Regions from separate parts of the Shewanella sp. ECSMB14102 genome, predicted to be linked through region 1. Evidence: predicted binding sites of a transcription regulator. Region 1 holds the regulator's gene; each other region holds the start of a gene.

Region 1 (4,238 bases):
GATTGGAGTTGTGGGTATAGGTTTTGGTATCCCGCTGCTTTCCATGTTGTTGCTGCCGGCGAGTACCCGCCACACCAAGGGCGCCATGCTGGCGGTAGCCTGCTGCAGCCTGACCGGGGTGCTGGCACTTAGACACTTCATTCTCTATGCAGGTCAGAGCTATCTTGGTTAACAAGCACCTCTGAACCTGTTTTGCCTCAGCCCGTATCATTTGATACGGGCTTTTTTTGTATCTTGATACCATTGTGCCACTGAGATCTGGACTATCTTTAACCCATGTAACTAACGTCTTGCGTCTGGTTACAGATAAAAGCAAGAGGGGGATGAGATGAAACTGAGTCTTTTGACACTGCTTACCACGGGGCTTGCCAGCACGCTGGCGCTGGCAGGGCAGGATGTTTATGAGGCCCGCGCCGATGCCATGGGCGGCGTTGCCGTGGCGGCCGGTAATCGTGAGGCGGCGGCCTTTTCCAATCCGGCGCTGCTGGCTTTGCCCTCGCGCCGCAGCAGTGACTTCAGTTTACTTATTCCCACCATAGGCGCAGATGGCGCAGATAAAGATCAGATGATCGATAAGTTTGATGCCTTGCAGGATAACTATGACGCTCTGGTCAATGCCATAGATGCTGCCGACACAGCGGCTATCGATGACTACCGCAAGCGCCTCAGTGGTGACTTGCAATCGCTGCAGGGCAACAACGCCTATGTCAGTGCCGGTATCAATATGGCGTTGGTCATGCCTTCGGATGGTTTTAGCTATGCCTTTGTATTCAAGAGTTATCTCGATGCCTTGGGGATTGCCGAAATCGCCGCTGCGGATATTGATGCCCTGGATAATCTGGACCCCAATAACCCGCCGGAAATCCAAGATTTGACCTCCCAGGGGCGGGTAGTGGCCGGGGCGGTTTCCGAGCTCGGAGTTGCCGTGAGCTATCCGCTATCTATCGTCAATATGCCGGTGACAGTGGGAGTCACCCCCAAGCTGCAACGGTTGGATAGTTTTAATTATGCTGTCAGCGCCAACAACTTCGATGCCGATGATTTCAATGATGATGATTATCGCAGTGATGACACAGGCTTTAATCTGGATATCGGCCTGGCATTTCAGCCATTGGATGGTTTGGTTATCGGTGTCAGCGGACGTAATCTTATCGAGCGGGACTTAAGCAGCATAGAGGCTGGCGGCGTGCAGCTTACCTATCAGGTGAAACCTATGGTTACCGCCGGGGTGGCCTATGACTGGGCGGCTTTTTCGCTCAGCAGCGACTTGGATCTTACCGACAACGATAAGTTTGCCGAGCTTGAGGGCAGCCGCTATTGGCGTTTAGGTGGCGAATACCGGCCTGCTGACTGGGTTGCTTTACGGCTCGGTTATCGCCAGGATCTTAATGATCACAGCGCCGATCTTTATTCACTCGGGACAGGGTTCGCCATAGGCAACAGCTTCCGGCTGGATCTCACCGGCATGTTTGGCAGTGACGATGCCATAGGTGGCGTGCTGCAAACCAGCTATCACTTCTAACAGCGATTTAACCGTTGATGAGCGCCAGGGTTGACTTGATAGTCAGCAACAGGGCGCTCAGGGTGCATAGCGCCAAGGTTAAGCTGCGGGTCTTCTCTTTATCCACCCGGCCCACCAAACGGCCAGCGACCAGAAAACCAATAAATACCGCAGGCAGCAGCAACAGCGATAGCCACAGATGCTTTAGGGTCAAGAGGCCAAAACAGCCGAGAATGATCAAGGCTATCAAGGAGCTGAAGATGAAGAAGGCCGACAGCGCTGCGCGGAACTGACTGGCATCCTTACCCGCCAGCAGCAGAGCCATAGGTGGTCCACCTATGGCCGCCACGGTACCGAAGATCCCGGAAAATACCCCGGCAATAAACAGGCTGAGGCGGTTGATCTTAATGCTGTATTTTCTGAAGCTGAGAAATACGGCCACGGCCACAATCAGGGCTATGGTCAAGCCCATAATCGGTTGCGGTGCCAGCAACAACAGGGTGGCACCAATCAGGCCGCCGGGGAGTCGTCCCAGCAAGGCATATTGCAAGCCGTTGAATTCCAGGTGGCCGCGTTCGCGTATCAAGGTCAACAGGGCGATAGAAAATCCCATCACAATCACAGGGACGGGAACCAGTTCCGGATCGACGATATACAGCAAAGGTGTGGCTACCACGGCCAGGCCAAAGCCTATCAGCGACTGGGTCAGGGCGCCGGTAAATATGATCAGGGATGCCAGCAACAGGGTGACGGGATCTATCAATGACAGCATTCGCAAGCTCCCAAAAGAAAAGGATCGCGCAGCGATCCTTGTTCAACAATAAGATAATTCAGAGGAATAAGACACTTATTCCATGTCTTCCCATTCAATGCCCATGGCATCCATCATGCGTTTGGCTTCTTCCGGGATGCTGTCGGGTTTGTCTTTGGACAAATCCTCATCATTGGGCAGTGGCTGGCCGGTATAGGCATGCAGGAAGGCTTCGCACAACAGTTCGCTGTTTGTGGCGTGCCGCAGGTTGTTTACCTGGCGCCGGGTGCGCTCATCGGTCAATACTTTCAGTACCTTCAACGGAATAGAGACAGTGATTTTTTTCACTTGCTCATTCTTCTTGCCGTGTTCGGCATAAGGGCTGATGTATTCGCCATTCCATTCAGTCATTGATTCACCTGTGATCTCACTAATTCGCAGCAGATTTTAAACCCTTACAGGATACAGTCAAATGATTGCCTGCAAAATCTGTGCAATATGAACAGAAATCCATACATTTGGACGTCCAAACGTCTTGATGCCTATTGACGGCTGGATAGTCATTGGTTAGATTTAGACGTCCAGACATCTTTATGGTGTCGAACCTCAGCATTCAGGAGTCGATTATGACAGAGCGGCGATTAGCAACCACAGCGGTCCGGCAGGGCATCGAATCAGACAGCCAGCACGGGGCCGTGGTGCCACCCATCTATCTGTCGACCAACTATGCCTTTGAGGGGCACACTCAGCCAAGAGCCTTTGATTATAGCCGCTCGGGTAATCCTACCCGCTCCATTCTGGGGGATGCCTTGGGGGAGCTGGAACAGGGCTGCAGTGCGGCAATCACAGCGACCGGCATGGCGGCCATTACTCTGGTGGTCAACCTGCTGGGGCCGGATGACCTCTTGTTGGTGCCCCATGACTGTTATGGCGGTAGCTATAGGCTGTTCACCCATCTGGCCGCCAAGGGCCAGTTTCGTTTGCAGGTTTTGGATCAAACCGACCCGCAAGCACTCGCCGCTGCCCTGGCGCAAAAGCCGCGCATGGTGTGGCTCGAGACGCCATCTAATCCGCTGCTGCGGGTTGTGGATATCACCGCCATTGCCGAGGCGGCCCACCAGCAGGGCGCATTGGTGGTGGCCGACAACACCTTTTTATCGCCGGCGCTGCAACAGCCTTTACTGTTGGGGGCCGACATAGTGGTGCACTCGACCACTAAATACATCAATGGCCACAGCGATGTGGTGGGCGGCGCCGTGATTGCCAAAGATCCCGAACTGGCAGAGCAGCTGCACTGGTGGTCCAACACGCTTGGGCTGAGCGGTGGCGCCTTCGATAGCTACTTGACCCTGCGAGGCCTGCGTACTCTGGCGCTGAGGATCCGCGAGCATCAGGCCAATGCCGAGCGCATAGTGGCGCTGCTGAGCCAGAGCCCGGTGGTAGACAAAGTTTATTATCCGGGGCTTAAGAGTCACCCTGGTCATGAGATTGCCGCCAGGCAGCAGAGTGGCTTTGGCGCTATGCTGAGTTTTGAACTCAAGGGCGATGAGACGCAGGTGGTTGCCTTCCTCGGCGCGCTCAGGCTGTTTTCCGTGGCCGAGAGCCTGGGAGGGGTTGAGAGCCTGGTGGCCGTGCCCGCCACCATGACCCACAGAGCCATGACGAGTGAGGCTCGCGCCGAAGCCGGTATTAAAGACACGCTTATTCGCTTGTCTGTGGGCATAGAAGATAGCCGGGATCTGCTAGACGATATCGCCGCCGGATTGGCGGCAGCCGCAAACTGTTGAATTGAAGGAGCTTGAGATGGCACGTTGTCACCTACATAAGTTTGGCGGTTCCAGTCTCGCCGATGCCGATTGCTACCGACGGGTCGCCCATATTTTGCTGACCCATGGTCATGCCGATGATCTTGTAGTGGTTTCCGCCGCCGGCAAGAGTACTAATTTTCTCTATAAACTGTTGAACCTGAAGGAGTCGGGCGCTCTG
Region 2 (4,238 bases), on a different contig from region 1:
AATCGCCTTCAGAGGCAGCACCTTCACCGAAGTAACAGATGGCGACATTACGCTTGCCTTGCATCTTCAGCGAGTAGCCTACACCGGATGCCTGCGGGATCTGAGTCGCCAGCGGTGAAGAGATGGTTTGGTAGTTGAGTTCACGGCTGCCGTAGTGAATAGGCATCTGCCGGCCTTTGCCCAGATCTTTCTCATTGCTGAACATCTGGTTCATAAACTGCTCTGTGCTAAAGCCGCGATAACGCAGTGCGGCATGTTCGCGGTACTGGGCAAGGATCACATCCTTGTCATCCAGCGCGGCGGCACTGCCGATAACGGCAGCTTCTTCACCGATACAGGTCATGTAAAAACTGATCCTTCCCTGACGCTGGGCGCCCAACATACGTTCGTCCAGGACACGGGTAAAGACACAGGTATCGAATATCTTGCGTGACAGGGCTTCATCTATGACGGGCAATACCGCCTCTTCATAGGTGGTGCCGTCGGCCTGAAGTATTTTGAGTACAGGGATATGCAGCGAGTCCTTGTTCAAAAAACTCACCCGATGCACCGTCTCGTTCATATTTGTTGCGTTGCTCATAGTGTGCTCTTGTTGTCTCTGGGTTTGTCCGGCTCGAAACCGGCCCTACCGATTTTTTCAGTACGCGCCCCGAACATTACGTTAACGTAAACTAGCAAGCAACTCCCACCATGGGTGCTTTGCCAACTAGCATGGGATCGGCGCGTATATATTGGTTTACAATTCAGGCCAATGGCACCTCTTTGGCTTGAACCAGGCAGATTACTGTACGTTGGCCAATGGGCACCTTGGCGTTGGGAAACACCACGGCTTCCGAGTCCTGTTCTACTCGAATATCCCTGCCCGCTTCCCGCGCCAGCACATAACCCTTGGGGAAAGCGCTGAAGTTTTCCACATCACTGGCGAAGGTAAATTCAAAGTCGTCGGCCTGCTTATTGATGACCCTACAGACCTGATAGATATTGACCCGCTCAAGCGCCTGCTCCTCGAGTTCCAGCGATTGTTTGCAGATCAAACGACTCAGCATCTCCCGGGTAGCGATAAAACGTGTCATATCGTTTTGTCCCATGGGGTAAACCTTGCCCAGCTCAATGGTAAAGGCGTCGGCGCCAAACTGATTTGACGAGAAATAGCTGAAAGTGGTTGTGGGTTCGTGATGCAGCAACACGGTATCGACTCCGGCCGCCTCCAGGAACATCAATTGTTCACGGCTGTAAGCCTTACCCGGTCGATAGGGATAGATGGCAAACTTTTCATGTTTGGAGCCGCGAATGGCGGTGTGCAAATCGTAATGGATCCTTTGTCTTGCCCCTTGTGGTGCGTCTTCGAAGAAACGTGTGACATAAGTTTCCAGCTTCTTGGCGCGGATCCGCTCCGGGTTCACCAGCCCGGGGGGATTGGAATGCTCACCACTGAACAGTCGGTTGAGGTTTTCATCGGCAATACGGGTGCCACGGTTAATTGCCGCCGGGTTACCGAATATGAAAAGTACTCGCTGCCCTACCCGTAGCTCTTGCTTCAACAGCGACTTGATAATGCCATTGCACAGCTCGATAGGTGCAGTTTCATTGCCGTGTACCCCGGATGACAGCACAATATCTTTATCACTTTGGTTATCCAGAGGCTCGAACAGCAAGACTCCTGTGTCCCAAATCGCTATCCGGGTGTGGTCGCCAAGCGTGCCGCTAACACTTTCCAGAGAATTGGGGTTATCCAGAGTCAATGACAGGAAGTCAGGATTATCCTTCAAGGCTTGTAACACGAAATACTCCTTCTTATTGCCGCTTTGGCTGTTGTTTCCATTAACGCTGCCTCCTGGGAACTTGTCAAAATGCGTTTGCTTGTTGAGACCAGCGCCAGAGAGCAAGGTTTCATAGTATCACAGCTTAACCTGTTGGCTATGTGACTAAATACCTCGCTTCGCAGGAGTTTTATCAAAACGGCTGTCGCCAAAAGCCACCTCGAGCTGGCCAGGGCCTATTCAAAAGAGAGCTAGCTATATGCACAAGTCAAAATCAGTCAAACACGACACTTGACAGGAAAACTTATTGCACATAATTTTAGCCATCTGGACATCTAGAAGGTAAATTAAATGGCGGTAGCAACATTCGGTGGCGGTTGTTTTTGGGGAGTAGAGTATTTCTTTCGCCAAGTACCCGGCGTAAAAAACGCCAGCAGTGGTTATATGGGCGGTGATGATAGAATCAATCGCTATGAAGAGGTAAAACAGGGCAACAGCGGCCATGCCGAAGTGGTTCAGGTGGAGTTCGATGAAGCCCAGGTTTCATTTACAGAGTTGCTGCAAGTTTTCTGGCGTAATCACAACCCTACCAGCCTAAATCGCCAAGGGGGCGATATCGGCACTCAGTATCGGAGCGTGATTTTTTTTCACAGCAAAGAGCAAAAGGAGCAGGCTGAGGCCTCAAAACTGGCATTAGCTCGTAGTGGGAAGTGGGGGCAGCGGCACATAGTGACGGAAATTGTTCCAGTGAAACAGTTTCATCGTGCGGAAGAATATCATCAGGATTATATCCAGAAGAATAACCTGCCCAGTTGCCATCTGGAATATTGAACCCCGGGAATAAAAAAGCGCAGCTGTGTTCACGGCTGCGCTTTTTTACTGAACTGGCAATCTCTTAAGCTCAGTTCGGCTTGCCTTTTAGGGCGCTGGTTATCAGCGCTCTCGCCTGTTCCAATATCTGCTGCAGATGCTGCTCGCTGACAAAGCTTTCGGCGTAAATTTTATAGAGTGCCTCAGTGCCTGATGGTCTGGCGGCAAACCAGCCGTTGTCAGTTAACACCTTAATACCGCCAATGGCACCATCATTGCCGGGAGCCTTGGTCAGTACCGCCTCAATCTTGTCTCCAGCCAAAGTCTCTGCCCCCAAGGTATCTGCATTGAGGGTGGCAAAACGCGCCTTTTGCTTGGGATTGATGGGGCTGTCTATCCGTTTGTAGAAGCAATCACCGTGTATGGCAGCCAGCTCTGCATAACGCTCGGCTGGATTTTTGCCGGTAACGGCGAGGATTTCAGCGGCCAGCAGCCCGAGAATAAAACCGTCTTTGTCCGTGCACCAAGTTGTACCGTTACGGCGAAGGAAGGCGGCGCCGGCGCTCTCCTCGCCGCCAAAGGCCAGGCTGGCTTCACTCAAGCCACTGACAAACCACTTGAAACCAACCGGTACTTCACAAAGCTTGCGCCCGTGTGAGGCAACAATCTTGTCTATCATGCCACTGGAAACCAAGGTCTTGCCTATTTGCAGCGTCTGTGGCCAATCGGGTCTGTGTTCCAGCAGGTAATCTATCGCCACTGCCAAAAAGTGGTTGGGGTCCATCAACCCAGTCTCTGGGCAGACTATCCCGTGTCTGTCGTAGTCAGGATCGTTGCCAAGACAGATATCAAACTCATCCATGTGCTTAAGCAAGCCTGCCATGGCAAAAGGTGACGAGCAGTCCATACGGATCTTGCCGTCTTTATCCAGTGGCATAAAGCCGAAACTGGGATCGACTCGATCGTTGACCACTGTGATATTCAGCCCATAACGGTCGGCAATATGTGACCAATAATGGATGCCTGAGCCGCCCAGGGGGTCGACACCTATACGAACGCCGGCATCTTTGATGGCTTGCATATTCACCACAGAGGCGAGATCGGTAACATAGGGCTCAATAAGATCGGTCTCTTTGATGAGTCCGATACTGGCGGCTACGCCATAGTTGAGTTTCCTGACCCCTTCCAGCTGCGCCTTGAGATAATCATTGGCTCGCTGCTCAATCCAGGCGGTAATCTCACCTTCAGCTGGCCCACCATGGGGCGGATTGTACTTAATTCCACCATCTTGCGGTGGATTGTGGGACGGGGTAATAATAATGCCATCACTGAGCTCGGCGGCATTTCGGTTTGCGCTAACTATGGCATGGGAGATAACAGGCGTTGGCGTAAAGCCCTGCCTCTCTTGCACCACCACCTTAACATCGTTGGCCAGCAAGACTTCAATGGCTGATATATAAGCAGCCTCGGACAAGGCATGAGTGTCCATGCCCAAATAAAGCGAACCTTCAATCCCCTGAGATTGGCGGTAATCTACCACTGCCTGGGTAATGGCCCAGATATGATTTTGATTGAAACTGCCATTGAAGGAGCAGCCCCTGTGCCCAGAGGTGCCAAAGCTCACTTTCTGGGCAGGGTCATCACAGTTGGGGACAATTCGATAATAAT
Region 3 (4,238 bases), on a different contig from region 1:
CTTGAACCTCTGGTGGCTTCCGGCCTGGTGTGGTTGGCGTTGGACGCGACTAAGGTAGCCGGTTATCTGATAACCGGCAGTTGGGATAAACTCAAGCATTCGCCTTTGTGTCAGGCCCTCTGTCGGCAACTGGCCCAGAATCGCTTTGACCTGGAATTGAATTGGCAGCAGACTTTGCATTACGGTCCGGTTTGGGTGCATCCTGATTATCGTGGCAAGGGCGTGTTTGATAAGCTTTATGGCGCCGCCAGAGCCAACATCAGTGCGCCTTGGCTGGCACTGATCGCCGAGGATAACGAGGCGTCTATACGTGCCCATAGCCGGGATGGCCGCATGCGCACCCTGGATTTTGTCACCCTTTGTGGCCGGGATTTCTATCTGCTGCTGGGTTAACAGGCGCTTTGACGCGGGAGAGTAAGATGCAAAACACGCCAGAAACCCTACTGCAATCCTGTGAGTCGCTAAGGCTTTCTGCCTGGGATAATGTCAGATACCTGGTGTCTGTTTTGGCGCTGCAGGGTCAGCAGGCAAAGGCTTTTGAAGCCAAAATCGATGGCAAGCCGCATTATCTGCTGCAAGCCTTGGGCGTCTGTTTCGACTGTGGGCGCAGCAATAGCTATCAGGTGCAGATCCGCCAGTTGACTGATACCGAATTCACTCCAATGAAAGTGTTGGATATCACGCCGCTATCGGCCGAGCAGTTGGGTTACCTCTGTATGGAAACGGCCCATTTCGATCACTGCTACTGAGATATCGCCCGATAAATAGATATAAAAAAACCGCCCTGAGGCGGTTTTTCTGCAAGCTGAGTCTATTACAGACCTGCGTCGGTACGCAGGGCTTCAGCCTTGTTGGTTTGCTCCCATGGGAACTCGTCACGGCCGAAGTGACCGTAAGCGGCGGTGCCTTGATAGATGGGGCGCGCCAGATCCAGCATCTCGGTCAGGCCGTATGGACGCAGATCGAAGTGCTGACGTACCAACTGGATAAGCAATTCTTGCGAGACTTTGCCTGTGCCGAAGGTTTCCACACTGATGGAGGTCGGTTCGGCCACACCAATGGCGTAAGACACCTGGATTTCACAGCGGTCAGCCAGACCGGCAGCCACTATGTTTTTGGCAACGTAACGGGCAGCGTAAGCGGCGCTACGGTCAACCTTGGATGGGTCTTTACCTGAGAAGGCACCACCACCGTGACGGGCCATGCCGCCATAGGTATCAACGATGATCTTGCGACCGGTCAAACCACAGTCACCCATAGGGCCACCGATAACAAAACGGCCGGTTGGGTTGATGAAGTACTTGGTGTCCTTGTTCAGCCACTGGGCAGGCAATACTGGCTTGATGATGGTTTCCATCACGCCTTCCACCAGATCCGCCTGGCTGACGCTTTCGCAATGCTGGGTAGAAAGTACCACGGCATCGATACCGACAATCTTGTTGTCTTCGTAGGCGAAAGTCACCTGAGACTTGGCATCGGGACGCAACCAAGGCAGAGCGCCGCTCTTGCGGACTTCTGACTGGCGCTTAACCAACTGGTGAGCGTAGGTGATAGGAGCTGGCATCAGCACGTCGGTCTCATTGCTGGCGTAACCAAACATCAGACCCTGGTCACCGGCACCCTGTTCTTTGGGATCGGCACGGTCTACACCCTGGTTGATATCGGGGGACTGCTTGCCGATGGCGTTCAGTACCGCACAGCTGTCGGCATCAAAACCCATATCCGAGTGGGTATAACCTATTTCGCGAACGGTTTTACGGGTCAGTTCTTCAATATCGACCCAGGCTGAGGTGGTGACTTCACCGGCCACCAGTACCATACCTGTCTTGACCAGGGTTTCACAGGCTACACGGGCCTTGGGATCCTGAGCCAGAATCGCGTCGAGTACCGCATCAGAAATCTGATCGGCGATTTTATCTGGATGTCCTTCTGAGACTGACTCAGAGGTAAACAAGTGTTTTGCCATAATTCGGAAAATCTCGTCTGTGGAATTCAAACGTGTAGAAGCATCTACATCTAGACGGCCATTTTAGTGGAATTCGACTTGGATGACACCCCTTGTCGCAAATATTTGTGCGCCATGGCGCAGGAATCGGCTCAAATGACTAAGAGCTTTTTCCACTGTTTTCAGCTATTTTGCTGAAATGTATCAGATTCATCTGTATCTGGGTGAGGAGTTTTCCTATGGCGCTTTAACCCAGGTAGCCGCATTGAAAGCGAACAGCGGACAGGCAAGTTGACAGCTTTGTGAGCGGCAAGCTTCGCAAATGAGGCGCAAATGTAAACACAAAGCAAAGCCTGGGCTGCTTTTGGCGTTGTGAGTGGGTGAATTTTATTTGCGTCCTTCTGCCCGGTAGGGGAAAATATGGCTCCAATTTGCCCAAGACCTCTAAGATCAAGCAGGAGAGAGCATGTCTTCCCGTAAAGAACTCGCTAACGCTATCCGTGTTTTAAGTATGGACGCTGTCCAAAAGGCCAATTCCGGCCACCCCGGTGCTCCCATGGGGATGGCTGATATCGCCGAAGTCCTGTGGCGGGATCACCTCAAGCACAACCCTGTGAACCCTCAATGGGCCGACCGCGACCGCTTTGTGTTGTCAAACGGCCATGGTTCCATGCTGCATTACTCACTGCTGCATCTGGCGGGTTATGATCTGGGCATTGAAGATCTCAAGCAGTTCCGTCAACTGCACTCACGCACTCCGGGCCATCCTGAATATGGTTATGCTCCCGGCATCGAAACCACCACAGGGCCTTTGGGCCAAGGCATTACCAATGCTGTAGGTATGGCGATTGCGGAAAAGGCTCTGGCGGCTCAGTTTAACCGTGACGGTCACGATATTGTCGATCATCACACTTATGTCTTCATGGGTGACGGTTGCCTGATGGAAGGTATCTCCCATGAGGCCTGCTCACTGGCCGGTACCCTGGGTCTTGGCAAACTGATCGCCTTCTGGGATGACAACGGTATCTCCATCGATGGTCATGTTGAAGGCTGGTTCAGCGATGATACTCCCAAGCGCTTTGAAGCCTATGGCTGGCACGTGGTTGCCGGTGTCGATGGTCACGACCCACAAGCTATTAACGCCGCCATTGAAGCCGCCAAGGCTGATCCGCGTCCATCGCTGATCTGCTGCAAGACCGTAATAGGTTACGGTTCTCCCAACAAGTCCGGTTCTCATGATTGCCACGGTGCGCCGCTGGGTGATGCTGAAATTGCCGCCACCCGTGAATTCCTGGGCTGGAAGCATGAGCCATTCGTGATCCCATCTGAAATCTATGCTGCCTGGGATGCCAAGGAAGCCGGTAAGGCCGCCGAAAGCAGCTGGAACGACAAGTTCGCTGCCTATGAAGCCGCTCACCCCGCGCTGGCCGCCGAGCTCAAGCGTCGCCTCAACGGTGAACTGCCTGCCAACTTTGACGCCGATGCCAAAGCCTACATAGAGCAGCTGCAGGCCAATCCTGCCAATATCGCTTCCCGTAAGGCCTCGCAAAATGCACTGGAAGCCTTCGGTAAAATGTTGCCTGAATTCTTAGGGGGCAGTGCCGACCTGGCGCCTTCCAACCTGACCATGTACTCAGGTTCCAAGCCTATTTCGGCCGAAGATGCCAGCGGCAACTACCTGCACTATGGTGTGCGTGAGTTTGGTATGACCGCCATCATCAACGGTATTGCCCTGCACGGTGGGTTTGTACCTTACGGTGCCACCTTCCTGATGTTTATGGAATATGCCCGTAACGCCATGCGGATGGCCGCGCTGATGAAGGTGCAGAATATTCAAGTCTATACCCACGACTCCATTGGGCTGGGTGAAGACGGCCCGACTCACCAGCCGGTTGAGCAGATTGCCTCTTTGCGTATGACTCCCAACATGAGCACCTGGCGCCCATGTGACCAGGTAGAATCTGCTATCGCCTGGAAATACGCCATTGAGCGCAAAGACGGCCCAACTTCGCTGATCTTCTCGCGTCAGAACCTGACCCAGATGCCACGCAGCGCCGAGCAACTGAATGATGTGGCCAAGGGCGGTTATGTGCTGGTGGATTGCGAAGGCGCGCCTGAGCTGATCATCATTGCCACCGGCAGCGAAGTCGAGTTGGCGGTTAAGGCCCAGGTTGAGCTGGCCGCTACTGGCGCCAAGGTGCGCGTGGTTTCCATGCCATCTACCGACGTATTTGACCAGCAAACCGCGGCTTATAAAGAAGCTGTACTGCCAGCCAATGTCACAAAACGACTG

Evidence for each region. The regulator MetJ, encoded in region 1, represses methionine synthesis genes. The targets are predictions, from matches to a motif close to TAGACGTCTAGACGTCTA.
Region 2: a site for MetJ is predicted at 2,081-2,098, ahead of msrA (peptide-methionine (S)-S-oxide reductase MsrA). Genes of this name have one in related genera too.
Region 3: a site for MetJ is predicted at 2,010-2,027, ahead of metK (methionine adenosyltransferase). Genes of this name have one in related genera too.

Annotation. Positions count from the first base shown of each region.
Region 1 covers NZ_JWGX01000009.1:85,457-89,694, reverse strand. Annotated here, with positions in the region: gene nrfD (NrfD/PsrC family molybdoenzyme membrane anchor subunit) at 1-172, shown strand, start outside; gene traF (conjugal transfer protein TraF) at 329-1,522, shown strand; gene RC73_RS04605 (sulfite exporter TauE/SafE family protein) at 1,530-2,273, opposite strand; gene metJ (met regulon transcriptional regulator MetJ) at 2,349-2,663, opposite strand; gene metB (cystathionine gamma-synthase) at 2,879-4,039, shown strand; gene RC73_RS04590 (bifunctional aspartate kinase/homoserine dehydrogenase II) at 4,056-4,238, shown strand, end outside.
Region 2 covers NZ_JWGX01000004.1:108,623-112,860, forward strand. Annotated here, with positions in the region: gene RC73_RS01715 (thiamine pyrophosphate-dependent dehydrogenase E1 component subunit alpha) at 1-580, opposite strand, end outside; gene astE (succinylglutamate desuccinylase) at 744-1,781, opposite strand; gene msrA (peptide-methionine (S)-S-oxide reductase MsrA) at 2,112-2,591, shown strand; gene pgm (phosphoglucomutase (alpha-D-glucose-1,6-bisphosphate-dependent)) at 2,662-4,238, opposite strand, start outside.
Region 3 covers NZ_JWGX01000005.1:24,603-28,840, forward strand. Annotated here, with positions in the region: gene RC73_RS01990 (GNAT family N-acetyltransferase) at 1-393, shown strand, start outside; gene RC73_RS01995 (hypothetical protein) at 420-749, shown strand; gene metK (methionine adenosyltransferase) at 815-1,966, opposite strand; gene tkt (transketolase) at 2,412-4,238, shown strand, end outside.